Regions from separate parts of the Chryseobacterium sp. UF-290 genome, predicted to be linked through region 1. Evidence: riboswitches for the same ligand, from Rfam matches in the RefSeq annotation. Region 1 holds a riboswitch; the other holds the start of a gene.
What was found. A riboswitch is a leader RNA that binds a small molecule or an ion and turns the genes downstream of it on or off. The one in region 1 is predicted to bind cobalamin.
Positions count from the first base shown of each region.

Region 2: it holds a riboswitch for cobalamin, as region 1 does, so the genes downstream of both, AC4IF5_RS01915 (T9SS type A sorting domain-containing protein) here and AC4IF5_RS17335 (acyl-CoA thioesterase) in region 1, are expected to answer to the same signal.

Region 1 is NZ_JBSICB010000018.1:4,211-9,584, reverse strand. It holds gene AC4IF5_RS17345 (ATP-binding cassette domain-containing protein) at 192-854, shown strand; gene AC4IF5_RS17340 (hypothetical protein) at 888-1,685, shown strand; cobalamin riboswitch at 1,719-1,899, shown strand; gene AC4IF5_RS17335 (acyl-CoA thioesterase) at 2,016-2,399, shown strand; gene AC4IF5_RS17330 (HD domain-containing protein) at 2,461-3,051, opposite strand; gene AC4IF5_RS17325 (XAC2610-related protein) at 3,053-3,769, opposite strand; gene AC4IF5_RS17320 (PadR family transcriptional regulator) at 4,509-4,838, shown strand; gene AC4IF5_RS17315 (PspC domain-containing protein) at 4,850-5,374, shown strand, end outside.
Region 2 is NZ_JBSICB010000001.1:446,738-452,111, forward strand. It holds gene AC4IF5_RS01895 (S9 family peptidase) at 1-679, shown strand, start outside; gene AC4IF5_RS01900 (GxxExxY protein) at 723-1,100, shown strand; gene tpiA (triose-phosphate isomerase) at 1,241-1,999, shown strand; gene AC4IF5_RS01910 (hypothetical protein) at 2,026-2,307, shown strand; cobalamin riboswitch at 2,803-2,995, shown strand; gene AC4IF5_RS01915 (T9SS type A sorting domain-containing protein) at 3,066-4,178, shown strand; gene clpP (ATP-dependent Clp endopeptidase proteolytic subunit ClpP) at 4,290-4,976, opposite strand; gene dnaG (DNA primase) at 5,089-5,374, opposite strand, start outside.

The sequences.
Region 1 (5,374 bases):
TTGTTTCCATCCGGTTTTGAAACTTTCGGATTGAGCTTTCTTCTTATACTGCCTGTTCTTCATTATTTTATTTACGAAGTAAGGGTAAAAAACGAATATTACTTTTATGCCAATTTAGGTTTCTCAAGATTGTTTCTTTGGGGAGGGACTTTATCATTAAGCCTTATTATTAACATTATAACCTGGTTCTTATGAGTACACTTCATATTGACAGTGTGACCAAGTCTTTTAACGGAAAAAAAATCCTGCAGGATATTTACATAGGGTGTGAAACCGGGCACATCACAGGTCTGCTGGGCCGAAACGGAACCGGAAAATCAACCTTATTAAAAATTATTTTTGGAATCATCGGCAGTGAAACCCAGTTTATAAGGTATAATGACAAAGTTTTAAAAAATGTTTCAGACAGAAAACACAGGATCGCATATCTGCCACAGGATCTTTTCTTACCTAAATACAACACGGTTAAAAGCTTAATTCCTCTTTTCTGTAATAAGGTTAATACTGATCTGCTGTTTGCTTCTGATCCCATACGCCCTTTTCTTCACGAGAAACCTAAAAATCTTTCCAAAGGTGAACAGAGAATTATTGAGGCCCTGCTCATTCTTCATGCTGATACGGATTTTGTCTTACTGGATGAGCCTTTTCACAGCCTCTCCCCTAAAGTTTCTGAAACCCTGAAAAGGATTATCCTTCAACAATCCAAGAACAAAGGCATTATTATTTCCGACCACAATTATCAGGATGTTCTGGATATTTCAGACCGCATATACCTTCTTTCTGAAGGCCATCTGAAACAAATACAAGATTTAAAGGAACTCCAACAGCATAATTATCTTCCGAAAAGCATTTAATTTATATATTTGAGGATTAAAATTTTTTTCAAGATGACTTTCATAAACAGAGCATTTTATCTATCGGCTTTCAGTATTTTTTCTTTAGCCTTCGTTAAAGGGCAGAATAAAGTTCCTTTTGGTGTTGTAAAAGCCGAGGAGGGATATGCCAATGTACGGGTACATAAAGACAACTACAGAAAAATCGTAGATAAGATCCGTATGCGTAAAGGCGATGTATTTGTTTATGTAAAGCCTGCTCCGGGAGAAACGGAATGGATCTGGATCAAATATCCGGAAAAGCAGGATGAAGATAAGCCCTTCGTACGTTATGAAACTCTTGATAAAGAAGGAATGGTCAATAAAGAACGGATCGCTTTCATAGACCAGCTTCCGGCTTATACGCCTTCCAAGTCTAAGAACGGAAGATCGCTTATTTTCACAGACAATTCCGATCCGAAAGTTCCTACTGCCCAGAGAAGCAAGGTCGTTATCGATATCTACCCATCTAATGCCGGATACCGTAAGAAAGAAAAAGACGAGGAAGGAAAGCTTCTTACCATTGATAAGGTAAAGCCATGGGGGATCGGGAATGATCTTCCTGAAGGTATGACAGAGATCAAGTCGATCAGAGTCCAACAGCCCGGAAGAGGTTCTGTTTTTGTAAGGGAAGCCATCAAAAATATGTTCCAGCCAACCATGGATTTTGAAAATGTGGGAGTCACTTCTCTGGATAATGACAATATCTTCCTTTACATGATCAACGGTTCAGGAGAGAACAGGTATACGACGCTTTGGACCATCAAGAAAGGAAGAGTGATCAGCCAGATTATTTATCACAATCCGGAATAAATTCATTATTTTTACACCGAAAAGTTTTAACGCTTATTCATCACAGAAACTGGTTCCGCATAACCGCAGATTAAAAGGGAACCGTGTGAAAATCACGGACTGTCGCGCAACTGTAAGTAACTGAAGTCTTTATCAAAAGATCCACTGTGCGGGGCACGGGAAGGAGATAAAAGATGTTACAAGTCAGGAGACCTGCCTTTTTCTTAAACAAGAAACTTTCGCGAGCTGAAGTTTTATTGATCTGATGGATTGTTTCAGGGATTTTCAAAGTTCCTGTCATTATTCTGTTGTTTTGATACGATTTCATTTCGCTTTAATTAATAATGAAATATGACTACAGAAGAAAGAATTGAAGCATCCGAAACCAGAATCTTTAAAGCGGTTTTCCCTAACACGACCAATCATTATGATACTCTTTTCGGAGGTACAGCCATGCAGCTGATGGATGAAGTGGCTTTCATCACGGCAACCCGTTTTGCAAGAAAAAGAGTAGTAACGGTAAGCAGTGATAAAATTGATTTTAAAAAGCCTATTCCTGCCGGAACCATCGTTGAGCTGATCGGAAAAGTTTCACATGTCGGAAAAACCAGTATGAAGGTAAATGTTGAGATCTATACGGAACAGATGTATTCCTACGAAAGGGAAAAAGCTATTGTAGGTGATTTCACTTTTGTAGCCATTGATGAATTCAAAAAACCAATTCAGATACTATGATAATAAGCTTCGGGCGGCCTTTGGCCGCCCGAAGCTTATTATCATTACTTGCTTAAAGCATCTATTTTAAAACTTTTTCAGTTTCCAGGCTTCTGTTCAGAAGCAGCTCAAAGGCTTCCCCCATTTCATCTGATGCTCTGGTGATCGCATTTTCAAGCATATTTCTGATCTGTCTTTCTGTAACGCCGGCCTCCGTCCAGCTTTTTCCTGAAGTATGGGAGTTCAGGATAAACGGCATAATTCTGTCGATTGAACACGCAAAAATGGCATCCGGTGTTTTTTCTTCCTCAAACTCAAGCCACAGGTTAAAGAATTCCGTACGTAAAGGTTCATCCAGGATTCCGAAGATCTTTTGGGCAGAAGCTTTTTCTCTTTCAAACTTTCCTACCATTGCTTCCTCATCAAAAAGGAACGTATCTCCTGCTTCAATTTCTACCAGGTCATGAATGGAGAGCATTCTTATCACTCTCAACAGGTCGATATCCGCACGGTTTTTGGCATAAGGATAAAGGATCTGTGCCAAAATAATGATCTGCCAGGAATGTTCCGCTGTATTCTCTCTTCTGGAATCATCTGCATTATAATTTCTTCTCTGTACATTCTTCAGCGCATCTACCGCAAGAATAAAATCGATCTCTTTCTGTATCTTCATCTTACTTTTCTTTTTCTTTATTATTTTGTTCTACAGGATACACCCTGGTTCTGGTAATCCATTTATTATTTACTTTTTCCTTTGTGATCTCTTTTACCACGCTTTCGCCGGTTGTATCTTTTTCCTTTTCAAATACTTTGTCCAGCCCTTTATTAGGGATCACAGCATATTCCATAGTGAAAAGCTTACAGCAACCGGATCTTCCATAAGTGATCAGACGTTTACGCTGGGCGTCTACCTCAAAGATATCCAGGTGACTGGAGGCCAGATCTGTCAGCTCTGCACTTTTTACAAATCCCATTTTGGTAGTGTTGAATACATATACATCATAAGAAGCTCCGCTGTAATTCCCCATATTACCATTTCTTACCGCTATATCCTCGCTACCGTCAAAATTGAAATCATCAATAACGATGGGACTCTCTTCCTGCGTTAACGGAATGATGGTCCCGGTTGACAGCTTTTTATTCTGGCTTAAATATACGACCAGATCATCAGAAGCAAAAGTCTGTACCTTGGTATTTTTAGTATCAAACAGCTCTACTGTTCCTTTGCCGTTACAACGTCCGTCAGAGCAGCTTTCTATATGGATCATGGCGGTATAATTCTTTGACGCATCTTTAACTTCAAACTGGTATTGCCCGAAGCACAATGGACCAAGGAAAACAAGGGTCGATAAAATCTTATACTTATGTAAAATGTTCATAGTAATAATCATTGATGTGTTTTTTTATTCTAACAAAAATACGAATCATAATGCCGATCTCAAAATCTGTTTCATCACCGGTATTTTATTTTTTAAGAAGCTGTTTCCTGCTATCCGCTCATACTCCTCGCTCCTGCCCAAAACCCCGCTTGCTGTGGGGTAACCGCTGCTATCAGGGCTAGGAATGAAGCAATGGAATGATCAGTATCCAGAGATGGAACTAATGTGAATCCTATTTTTCAGCGCATATTCTTATCGGATCAGAATCTACGCAAACATCTGCGTCAATCCGAGTAATCTGTGGTTAATTATATAAGTAATACGTAATCATCAAACGCTATTTCTTTATCATAACAAAGGATGGAGCCAGGATGATCCGACAATATCTGTCAAAATATTCAACAGGAAAATGGGCTTTAGCCAAAATATAAAATTGAAACACAAATGCTACTAATACTCTCCATAAATTTTACAATGAATTGCATTTCTTTATCACCATTTTTCCTTAAAATCTGAATCTGAAATTTGAAATTTTGAAGAATTTCACCTCTTATTTTATTTTTTTAAAATTTTAATTTAAAATTATACAATTGATTATCAGTAATTTAAATATTTTATTTTAAAAATTTCACTACTTTGTATTGCATAATACCATTTTAATTATATATCTTTGTAATGTAAAATTAGAATAGGCTCAACTAGCTAGGAGTATTATTCTAAAAATATAACTAATTAACAAAACTTATCAAAGATGAATACTGAAAATACCAAGGCGCAAATGCGAAAAGGAATTCTGGAATTCTGTATTCTAAGTCTCATCAATAATCGCGAAATGTATGTTTCTGATCTTATCGATGAACTGAAAAAAGGAAAACTGGATGTAGTGGAAGGTACCCTCTACCCTCTTCTTACAAGACTTAAAAACGGAGAGTTTCTCTCTTACAGATGGGAAGAATCTACCGGAGGGCCACCCCGAAAATATTATCAGATCACAGAAAAAGGGAAACTTTTCCTGGATGAACTTCAAAATACGTGGAATGAACTGACAGCTTCAGTCAACCAAATCACTCAACAATATTAAAAAACAAAGCTATGAACAAGACACTCTCAATAGGACTCGCAGGTTTTTCTTTTACAATAGAAGAACACGCATATATAAAGCTCAGCGATTACCTTAATGCTCTGAGAAGCTCACTGGATGCTTCTGAAGCGGATGAGGTAATGCATGACATAGAAATAAGAATGGTAGAGATCTTCAGAGACTCTCTGGGAAAACGCGAGGTGATCAACGATACCGATGTAGAAAAGGTAATCGCACAGATCGGAACCCCGGAAAAGATCGAAGAGCAGGAAGAGGCGTATTATTCTGAAAAAAACACGGCTAAAAATAATAATTCAGGAACCTATTATACAGACAAAAAGCAACTGTTCCGTGATCCTGAAAAACAAAAGATAGCAGGAGTTTGCGCAGGTTTAGCTCAATATGTAGGAATGGATATTACCGCTATGAGAATCATTTGGTTTGGAGTTTTCTTTCTGGGAATCTTCACCGCGGCTATCTCTTCTTCATTGATTGTACTTCTTTATATAATCCTTTGGATCGTACTTCCAAAAGCC
Region 2 (5,374 bases), on a different contig from region 1:
CGGAAGTTCTATGGATGCGACATTCAACAGTAACAGGCTGAGCCTTCTGGACAGAGGTTTTGCCTACGCTATCGCTCACATCCGTGGCGGACAGGAAATGGGAAGACAATGGTATGAAGACGGTAAAATGATGAAAAAGAAAAACACATTTACCGATTTCATCGATGCCGGAGAATATCTTGTGAAAGAAAAATATACCTCTCCGAAACATCTGTATGCTCAGGGCGGAAGCGCGGGCGGATTACTGATGGGAGCCATAGCTAACATGAGCCCAGGTCTCTGGAATGGAGTGATCTCTCAGGTTCCTTTCGTAGATGTAGTCAATACCATGCTTGATACAAGCATTCCTTTAACGACCAATGAATATGACGAATGGGGAAATCCAAACAATAAAGAGGCTTATTTCTATATGAAATCTTATTCTCCCTATGAAAATATAGAAAAGAAGAACTATCCCAATCTATTGGTAACAACAGGTCTTCATGATTCTCAGGTACAGTATTTTGAACCAGCCAAATGGGTGGCAAAACTGAGAGATATGAAAACAGATAAGAATGTTTTATTATTAAAAACTGACATGGAATACGGTCATGGAGGGGCTTCAGGAAGATTTGATTACCTGAAGGATCTTGCACTGGTGTATGCGTTCATGTTCAAATTGGAAGGAATTAGTAAATAATAAGGTTCTCGCAGATTTTGCAGATAACGCAGATTCATATTTGATGACAGAAAATGAAATCTCATATATTGTACGAAAGTGTGTTTTCAATGTTTATAATCAGTTAGGACCTGGTTTACTTGAATCTGTATATCAAAAAATTCTAATCTATGAATTAGAAGAAAATGGACTGTGTGTTAAATCTGAAGTTATACTTCCTGTTTATTATGACCACAAAAAATTTGATATTAATTTTAAAATTGACATCTTAGTAGAAGATAAGGTTATTTTAGAACTGAAATCAGTGAAAGAACTAGATAATATTCATTATAAACAATTATATACTTATTTAAAATTAGCTGATAAAAAACTGGGATTGCTGATTAATTTCAATACTTCCAGTATTTTAGATAATATAAAAAGAGTTGTAAACAACCTATAAATATGTAATGATGTTAATCTGCGAAATCAAACCAATCAGCGAGAGATAGAAAATAAAGCTCGCAGATTTTGCAGATAACGCAGATGTAAGCGAGCTTAATCAGAAAAATAAAAAATAAATCAATCAATATTATAAATCTTATGAGAAGAAAAATAGTTGCAGGCAACTGGAAAATGAACAAAAATGTAATTGATGCACAACAATTAATGATTCAGTTACTAAGCTATAAAAACAATAATGCTACCAACTGTGAGGTTTGGATCGCTCCACCATCGTTGTATCTGATGATGGCAAAGGATATCTTTGAAAAGGATGAAATCGGGGTCTTTTCTCAGGATATGAGCGAGCATGAAAGTGGTGCTTACACAGGTGAGATCTCTGCGGATATGCTGGAATCTATCGATGCAAACGGGTCACTGATCGGTCACTCTGAAAGAAGACAATACCACGGAGAAACAGATTCTCACTGCAACAGAAAGATCAAATTGGCTTTGGATAAAGGTCTTACGCCTATCTACTGTAACGGAGAAACGCTTGAGCAGAGAAAGGCAGGACAACATCTTGAAGTGGTAAAGAATCAGACTGAAGTGGCACTTTTCACACTTTCTGCTGATGAGATCAAAAAGGTAGTGATCGCTTACGAACCGGTTTGGGCTATCGGAACCGGAGAAACAGCAACACCGGAACAGGCTCAGGAAATCCACGCTCACATCAGAAATATCATTGCTTCCAAATACGGACAGGAAGTTGCTGATGAGGTTTCTATTCTTTACGGAGGTTCTGTAAAACCTGATAATGCAAAAGAGATCTTCTCTCAGCCTGATATCGACGGAGGTCTTATCGGAGGAGCAGCTTTAAAGCTGGAAGATTTCTCTAAAATTATTGAGGCTTTTAATTAAAATAAAAGAATCTTAATTGTATAGACATGAAAAAAATTATTTTAATATTCTTTGGAATTCTTTTATTTGATATAATTTATGTCTGTATTTATGATCAGTTTTTAATTGGTTTAAAACCTGTTTTTTTAAATTATCCTTTACTTTTGATAAAGGCCCTGGTAAGTTCTCCGGCAATTTTATTTAATAAATCACTGCCTTTTTATGCTGCCATTCCGACTTATCAAACAGTATTAATATTTATAGGCAACGTTTTAATACAAACGTTTTTAATTTATAGAATTTTCTTTAAAAAGAGAGAAGCTAGCTAAAAAATATTATAAAAATAAAAAACGGCGGAATCTTCGATTCCGCCGTTTCCTTTAAAAAAATCTAATTATTGAATTACTGAATATCGACTACGTACATCGTTCCTTTATCTGCCTTACCTGTTTTAGGCAAGATCTTCGCTTTAGGGTTTCCATTTCTGTCATGGTTATTTATTACCTGTATCATCTTTACATGATGTCAATGCGCCAGCACCAAAACAAATAATAATACTTTTTCATATTTTCTTTTATGGCTGCGAAAGTATACATTGATTATAAACTGATCTTAAATACAATGACAATTGTACTTTAACAATACAACCTGTAAAGTGAATTAAATATAAACATCAGTATTCCTCATTACGATCCGAAAATAAAAATACAGGCACAGATTCTTTATTAATTTGAAAAAAACATTCCCCGGTGGATATACCGAATAGCATAATAACGGAAAACAGCTGTATAATTCACAAAATAAACATCAAAAATTTATATGATATATTTGCGGCGATTTAAGGTTGAACGCTGTTCATTAATAGGGAATCAAGTGAGAATATACTATTCAATTCTTGAGCTGTACCCGCAACTGTAAACTGTTTCACCTGTAGCTTTACATACCACTGGATTGCAAATCCGGGAAGGTCTGCTATAGGATGTGAGCCAGGAGACCTGCCTTGAATGCATTTTTAATTTCAGGAATAAAGGCTTTATGCTTTACCTGCAACTGAGTTTCGGGAATAAAACTTTAATTTAAATATATCATGAGGAAAATCTATTTCTTTTTCTTACTGCTTGTAATGCAGTTCCTGTCGGCCCAATTTACAGAAAGCGACATTAAATTCTGGGTAGGAACCGGTTCTAAGAAGGCTTATTTCATTGCCGACTTTAATGACAGCAATACTCCTAAATCTTATGCATGGGGATATCGCTTTGATGCTGACAATTTAAAGGCGGAAGATATGATGAATGCTATTATATCAGCAGAACCTAAAATGGAAGCGGATATTTTATCAGGATTTCTATACAGCTTCAAATACAACCACCATACTCCAAGCACCGATGATTCCTGGATACCCTGGATCGGATCAGATGCGGAAAATATGTCTAATAACAATAATGGCGCAGGTTATGTTGATTTAACAGATGGGTTATGGTTTGGTATCAAATATGGTTTGGATGATATGGACATTCCTCCATCCATACCTGTTCCTGCCTACAGTTCCCAATGGTATACTTCATCTCAGATAACCAACTGGATCGGAGCCGGAGCTAATAAAAGCCTTGTCGTTATTGATTTCGGAACAGATAATGCTAACGGCAATGGTAATTCTTTTGTGTTTGGAATACAATATAACGGGGTATTAACAGCTGAGCAGGCTTTACAGCTCATTCAGTCACAGGCTTCGTATTTTAATTTTACCTCAGCTAATAACCAGATTTCCACACTGTCGCTGAACAGTTTCACCGGCAATACTTCCGGACCTGACAGCTGGAAATTATACAAAGGAAAAGATCTATCAAGCTGGCAGAATAAAGCCGATCTTTCCCAGATTCAATTGGGTAATAATGATTGGTTAGGATTAAGCTTTGGACAGAGAAGACCTTTTACTCCAACAGAAGCTTCGAATGCCACACTGGGAGTTGCTAATGTTAATAGAAAAGTAGTTGGTATTTATCCTAACCCTGCAAGTGATTTCATTCAGATCGACACCCCTGGGAAAGTTAAAGAGGTAAATATCTATTCCGCTTCAGGTCAGAAAGTAATGACATCCCGGGAAACTAAGATCAATATTCAGCCTTTAAGCTCAGGAGGTTATTTCATTGAGATTAAAACATCTGATCATTCAACGATACATAAGATCGTGAAAAAATAGTAATAGCGCCTTTTTAAGGCGTTTTTTTATTAAAATCTAAAAATCCGCAGATTAGTGGCAAAACAAAAAACGCATCCATTGGATGCGTTTTTACTATGATTTTATGATCAATTATTTTTTATCTGCGGCTCTCTGTAAAACCTCATCTACCATTCCATAGCCTTTGGCTTCTTCAGAAGTCATCCAGTAGTCTCTGTCAGAAGATTTTTCAACCCACTCGTAAGTCTGTCCTGAATGGTGACCGATGATTTCATAAAGCTCCTGCTTTAATTTTAACATCTCTCTCAAGTTGATCTCCATATCAGAAGCAACCCCTTGCGCTCCTCCTGAAGGCTGGTGAATCATTACTCTTGAATGCTTAAGCGCGGAACGTTTTCCTTTTTCTCCGGCAACCAATAACACCGCTCCCATTGAAGCAGCCATACCTGTACAGATTGTTGCTACATCAGGCTTGATGATCTGCATTGTGTCGTAAATACCTAATCCGGCATACACACTACCACCAGGCGAATTGATATAGATCTGAATATCTTTTGAAGGATCTGCACTTTCAAGGAATAAAAGCTGCGCCGTAACGATGTTCGCTACCTGATCATCAATTCCTGTTCCCAGGAAGATAATTCTGTCCATCATCAGACGGGAGAAAACGTCCATCTGAGCAACGTTCAATCTTCTTTCTTCCATGATGTATGGAGTAAGATTCGTCGGGCCATACATTCCCATATACTGATCGGTAACCAGACCGTTGTTTCCTAAATGTTTTACAGAGAAATCTCTGAATTCCTTTTTAATGTCCATATTTCTATTATGTATTATTTTAACAAAAATTTTCAAAGTTTAAATTACAATATTTATTCCTAAAATTTTATAGGACTTTTTGTCACAGAATACAAAAATATTTGTCTTTAAACTATCTCTTTCGATCCGCATAGATCCCTTTGATCGGTGAATATTCGATAATATTGCTTAGCCGTATCGAGGCCTGCTTCAGCAAAGTGATCTTTTTGATCAGTTCATAATACTTCATTTCATCGGTATTGCTGTACTGGTCGAGCTCCTTTGCCGTTTCCGTGATCAGATAATCAATATACCGGTATTTATGCAATAAAACATCCCCTTTGATCTGATCTGCCACCTTATCACCATAATTCGGCGGGTAAATATTTCTGGAAGCCCAGTTTTCAAGCTCATCCATA